Eleftheria terrae: one gene and its partner. The main gene of each other region encodes a partner of the protein of the gene in region 2 in a complex. Links are inferred from orthologs where the notes say so. Each region holds a gene or a part of one and is shown on either strand. Other genes may lie near its edges.

Evidence for each region. The genes of interacting proteins can lie anywhere in the genome.
Region 1: the proteins of obgE (region 2) and ybiB are in contact, whole or in part, in a crystal structure (PDB 8BFT), measured with the Escherichia coli proteins. The link is inferred for Eleftheria terrae from one-to-one orthologs.

Annotation. Positions count from the first base shown.
Region 1 is NZ_CP106951.1:1,404,259-1,407,154, reverse strand. The notes cover bases 4-2,831. They hold ybiB (DNA-binding protein YbiB), read right to left. Parts: upstream 1,984-2,831; coding sequence 1,024-1,983; downstream 4-1,023. Other genes in these bases: N7L95_RS06150 (nitrate reductase), read right to left, coding at 2,334-2,831; cobA (uroporphyrinogen-III C-methyltransferase), read right to left, coding at 243-1,040; N7L95_RS06165 (LysE family transporter), read left to right, coding at 4-262. Outside these bases: more of N7L95_RS06165, read left to right, coding at 1-3; more of N7L95_RS06150, read right to left, coding at 2,832-2,896.
Region 2 is NZ_CP106951.1:2,344,949-2,348,003, reverse strand. What follows is about bases 29-3,015. They hold obgE (GTPase ObgE), read left to right. Parts: upstream 29-962; coding sequence 963-2,069; downstream 2,070-3,015. Other genes in these bases: proB (glutamate 5-kinase), read left to right, coding at 2,111-3,015; rpmA (50S ribosomal protein L27), read left to right, coding at 428-685; rplU (50S ribosomal protein L21), read left to right, coding at 82-393. In the rest of the region: more of proB, read left to right, coding at 3,016-3,055. UniProt on the Escherichia coli protein: An essential GTPase which binds GTP, GDP and possibly (p)ppGpp with moderate affinity, with high nucleotide exchange rates and a fairly low GTP hydrolysis rate.

The DNA.
Region 1 (2,896 bases), 940 kb from region 2 along the record:
CCCCAAGGGCATCGTCTTCATGGTGGCGGTGCTGCCGCAGTTCATCGATCCGGCCGGCCCCCTGGGACTGCAGCTGTTGATCCTGGGCGCGACGATGACGGCGGTCGATCTGGTGGTGATGCACGGCTACGCGCTGCTGGCGGCCAACCTGCAGCGCTGGCTGCGCAGCGAGCGGGCCGGCCGCTGGCAGAACCGGTGCTTCGGCGGCGTGCTGATGCTGGTGGGTGCGGCGCTGTTCTTCGTCAGGCGGCAGCCGCACTGAAGGGGCTGGCCGCCGCGCTGGCAGCCGCCAGGCCGCGCAGCACATCGCCCACGATGATGACGGCCGGGCTGCCGAGGCCTTCGCGCTCCAGGGTTGCCTGCAGCTGGCCCAGCGTGGACAGCGCCTGGCGCTGCCCGGGCAGGCTGGCGTGCTGCACGATGGCCAGCGGAGTGCCGGCCGGCAGGCCGCTGAGCAGGCCGGCCTCCAGCTGGGCCGCCTGGGCCACCCCCATGTAGATCACCAGCGTGAAGCCTTGCGCCGCCGTAGCGGCCAGTTGTGGCCAGTCCAGCGGTGCGCCGTCGCTGCGGGCGTGGCCGGTGACGAAGATCACGCCGTGCGCATGGTCGCGGTGCGTGAGCGGCGCCCCCAGGCTGGTGGTGGCCGCCAGGCCGGCGGTGATGCCGTTGACCACTTCCACCTCCACGCCCGCGGCCCGCAGGTGCTCCTGCTCCTCGCCGCCGCGGCCGAAGATGAAGGGGTCGCCACCCTTGAGCCGCACGACCCGCTCGCCCTTGAGTGCCTCGTTGAGCATCAGCCGCCCGATGAAGTCCTGTGGGGTGCTGCTGCAGCCGCCGCGCTTGCCCACCCTCACTACACGCGCGCTGCGCCTGGCATAGCGGAGCACGCCTTCGCTGACGAGGTCGTCCACCAGCAGCACGCTGGCGCGGCGGATGGCCTTGACGGCCTTGACGGTGAGCAGTTCGGGATCACCCGGGCCGGCCCCGACGAGCGTGACTGTGGGGCGGCGGGCGGCAGCGGCTTCAGGCAGAGCGTTCATCTCGGTCCGTGATGGCGATCGGTAGACGCCGCAGGGAATGCAAGATGCATTCCACTTGCTGCAGCAAGGCCGGGGGGGCTGGCTTCTCGCCGCTGACCACGCTCTGGATATAGACGGCGGTGGTTGGCGCGTCGCACTGCCGCGGCAGCAGGGGCATCTCGGTCAACACCCCTTCGCGGGCCGGCACGCTCAGTGCCGGCTGGGGCTGGCCATGCAGGAACACGTCCATGCGGGGCGTGCGGCGCGGGTCGGCCACCGGCTCGCCCTCGGTGCCGCGCATCAGCAGCGCGTTGGCACCGGTCTGCTGCAGGAACTGGGTCAGGGTGCTGCCGTACTCGGGATGGGTGTAGTTGACCACCCGCAGCGCGCTGCCCGGGGTGCAGGGGTCCAGCAGCTTGGCCACCGTGTGGCCGGGGTTGCGCAGGCCGATGACCCAGCGTGCATCCAGCAACCTCGCCAGCGGCGGGCACAGCCGGTCGGTGCGGATGTAGACCGGTTCGCGCCGCCGCCAGGCCTGCTGAATGCCGGCAGCGTCCTGCGCCACCGGCAGGCCGAGGTCGCGGAAGATGTCGGCCGTGGTCACCCGGGCGGGGTCTTCGGGCATGCCGTGGATCAGCACCGGCACGCCCTCCTGCGCCAGCAACAGGGCCAGCAAGGGCGTCAGGTTGGGCAGCCGCCGGGCCCCGTTATAGGACGGCAGCACCACGGTGGGGCGCATGCATTCGATGGGCAGGCAGCGCTCGACAGTGGCGGCCAGGAATCCATCCAGCTCGTCCAGCGATTCGCCCTTGATGCGCATCGCGATGGCAAAGGCGCCCAGCTCGAGGTCGCTCACCTGGCCGTCGAGCACCTGGGACATCAGGTCGTGTGCCTGCTCCCGGTCGAGGGCGCGCGCGCCCTCCTTGCCGCGGCCGATCTCCTTGATGTATTTGGCGATGCTCATGTGTCTCCTTGGCTGGGATGCCGGCCATCGAGTGGCCTTGCAGGGCGAACCGCAATTCTCAGGCCATTCGCATGGCTGCGGCGTGGGCGAGGCCGCCTTGGCGCGACGCGGGGGCTGGGGCCGTGGTTGGCCCCACCCGGCGCGCCACGACGCAGAACACGAAGGATCCGGGAATGCTGCAGGCGCCGCGGGGCACCGAGCCGCCAGGGGCAGCTGCATCCCTGCTTGCCCGCGGTGCGCGCCGTGTTCCCTGTCTTCCCGCGCCGAGCCCTGCCGATGACGCGTGGCGGCGATCCACGCTCGCAGCAGCCGCGGGCGCCGGGGACACGGGCACTGCCGCGGGCCGGTCCTCAAGCCACGCTCAATTGCAGGCGGATCAGGCGCTTGAGCTCCGGCACGCAGGAGCCGCAGTTGGTGCCGCACTTGAGCCGCTCCTGGAGCTGCGACAGCTGGTGGTCGGCCGGGCCGCTGCAGCCTGGCAGGGCCTGGGCGATCTGCGGCTCCGAGACGTTGAAGCAGGTGCAGACCTGGCGGCCTCGCGCCTGCACCGCCACCGGTGCCTTGGCCCCCGGCACCAGCAGCAGCCGGCCATAGGCCTGCGCCGGCAACTGGTCCTGCAGCACGGCCTTGATCCAGGCTTCGGCGCTGGTGTCACCGGCCAGCACGAAAGCATGCAGCCGGCTTTCCTTGCCGCCCTGCGGCACCAGGCGCATGGCACGGCGCTGGCCGCGCCGGGCATCGTTGTAGCGCAGCACGTCGGCACCGCTCAAGCCCAGCAGTGCCTCGATGCGCGTCACCACTTCCGCCGCCGGCGCGTCATGTGCCGCGGCGCGGAACTGCAGGCCCGACAAGCCGTCCGCACTCGGTTCGCGGCCGAAGGGCACGCAGCTGGCGAAGGGGAAGGCGCGCATCA
Region 2 (3,055 bases):
AAAAAGGCCGGGTTATCTTATTGGTGCAGACCTTTCGGGTCTGCCGCATGTGTGAGCCTTCGGGCTCTTGAAGGGGCTGATATGTACGCGGTCATAAAAACCGGCGGCAAACAATACAAGGTTGCTGCAGGCGAGAAGATCAAGGTAGAACAGATTGCTGCGGAAGTTGGCCAAGAGATCGTGATCGACCAGGTGCTCGCCGTTGGTAACGGCGCCGACCTGAAGATCGGCACGCCCTTGGTTGCTGGCGCAAGTGTGAAGGCGACGGTGGTCGCTCATGGCAAGCACGACAAAGTGCGCATCTTCAAGATGCGTCGTCGCAAGCACTACCAGAAGCATCAAGGTCATCGCCAGACCTACACCGAACTGGAAATCGGCGCGCTGAGCGTCTGAGTCCCGTCGGCAACAGTTCAAGGAGCTATCAACCATGGCACAGAAAAAAGGCGGCGGTTCCACCCGGAACGGCCGCGACTCCCAACCGAAGATGCTCGGCGTGAAGGCCTTCGGCGGCCAGATCGTCTCGGCGGGTTCCATCATCGTGCGCCAGCGCGGCACGCGCTTCCATGCCGGCACCAATGTGTCGACCGGTCGCGACCACACGCTGTTCGCCCTGGTGGACGGCGAGGTCACCTTCTCGGTGAAGGGCCCGCTCAACCGCAAGACCGTCAGCATCACGCCGGTCTGAGCTTCGCGCTCTGCATAGACAAAGCCCCGGCCTTCCGGGGCTTTGTCGTTTGCGCGGCCTCCTGAAACGGAGCCGTGCCTGAAGTACCATCGACGGGTCGGCGCAAGCCAGGCGTGGCGGCGGACGAACGGTGGCCAAGGTTGCCGGTGCATCCGCGTCATCTGCCCGCAGGCCTGTGCGTCGGTGGTGGCTGCTGCCCCCTGCTGCCTGCCCACTGGTCGCGACCCGCGGTCTGGCAGGGGCGGACAGCGCCCCTCCCCAAGTCGGACACACCATCATGAAATTTGTAGACGAAGCTTATATCGACGTGGCTGCCGGCAACGGCGGCAGCGGCTGCATAAGCTTTCGGCGCGAGAAGTTCATCCCCTTCGGCGGCCCCAACGGTGGGGACGGCGGACGCGGTGGACATGTCTATGTCGTTGCCGATCCCAACCTGAATACGCTGATCGACTTCCGCTACGCCCGGCGCCACGAGGCGCGCAACGGCGAGCAGGGCCGGGGCTCCGACCAGTTCGGCGCGGCGGCCGAGGACATCGTGCTGCGCATGCCGGTGGGCACCATCATCAGCGACGCAGACACCGGTGAGGTGATCACCGAGCTGCTGGTGCCGGACGAGAAGGTCATGCTGGCCAAAGGCGGCGACGGCGGCTTCGGCAACCTGCACTACAAGTCGAGCACCAACCGCGCGCCGCGGCAGAAGACGCCCGGCTGGCCGGGGGAGCAGAAGCGGCTGAAGCTGGAGTTGCGCCTGCTGGCCGATGTGGGCCTGCTGGGCATGCCCAACGCGGGCAAATCGACCCTGATCGCCGCGATCTCGAACGCGCGGCCCAAGATTGCGGACTATCCGTTCACCACCTTGCATCCCAACCTCGGGGTGGTGCGCGTGGCGGCCGAGCAGAGCTTCGTCGTGGCCGATATCCCGGGCCTGATCGAAGGCGCCGCCGAAGGTGCGGGGCTGGGGCACCAGTTCCTGCGCCACCTGCAGCGCACCCGGCTGTTGCTGCATCTCGTGGACTTCGCGCCCTTCGATGAAGCGGTCGATCCGGTGGCGCAGGCCAAGGCCATCGTTGCCGAGCTGAAGAAGTACGACCAGGCCTTGTACGAGAAGCCGCGCTGGCTGGTGCTGAACAAGGTCGACATGGTGCCCGCCGAGGAGCGCGAGCAGCGCGTCAAGGACTTCGTCAAGCGGCTGAAGTGGAAGGGTCCGGTCTACCAGATCTCGGCCCTCACCCGCGAGGGATGTGAAAGCCTGATTCAGGCGGTCTACCAGCATGTAGCGGCGGAACGCCGCCCGCCGGTGGAAGTGCCCGATGTGCGCTTCGTCGCCCCGCCCGAGTCGCCACCTGACGCCGTTCCGCCGTCGGACGATCCGCGCTTTCGCTGAGTCTTCCTGTCTGCTTCTTCCCGCTAGCTTTTCTTGCCGCAATGAGTGACGTGCTCAAAAACGCGCGACGTATCGTCGTGAAGGTGGGCTCCAGCCTGGTGACCAACGAAGGCCGGGGGGTGGACGCGGTGGCCATCGGCCACTGGTGCCGCCAACTGGCCGCGCTGGCTGGGCAGGGCCGCGAGGTGGTGATGGTCTCCAGCGGCGCCATTGCCGAAGGCATGAAGCGCCTGGGCTGGGCGGCCCGGCCGAAGGAGCTGCACGAGTTGCAGGCGGCGGCAGCGGTCGGGCAGATGGGACTGGCCCAGATCTACGAGACGCAGCTGCGCGAATACGGCATGGGCAGTGCACAGGTGCTGCTGACACATGCCGACCTGGCCGACCGGGAGCGCTACCTCAACGCCCGCTCGACGCTGCTGACGCTGCTGCGGCTGCGCGTGCTGCCGGTCATCAACGAGAACGACACGGTGGTCACCGACGAGATCAAGTTCGGTGACAACGACACGCTGGGTGCCCTGGTGGCCAACCTGGTGGAAGCGGACGCGCTGGTGATCCTGACCGACCAGAAAGGCCTGTACTCGGCCGATCCCCGCAAGGACCCCTCAGCTCGCTTCATCGACGAGGCGGAGGCCGGCACGCCGGAACTGGAGCGCATGGCCGGCGGGGCGGGCTCCAGCATCGGCAAGGGCGGCATGATCACCAAGATCCTTGCCGCCAAGCGTGCCGCCGGCAGTGGCGCTTCCACCGTCATTGCCTGGGGGCGCGAGCCCGACGTCTTGCTGCGGCTGGCTGCAGGCGAGCCAATCGGCACCTTGCTGCATGCGCGCACGCCCAAGCTCGCCGCGCGCAAGCAATGGATGGCCGACCATCTGCAACTGCGAGGCGCCGTGGTGATCGATGCGGGCGCCGTTGCAAAGCTGCGCGACGAAGGCAAAAGCCTGCTGCCGATCGGCATGGTGGAGGTGGCGGGCGAGTTCGCGCGCGGC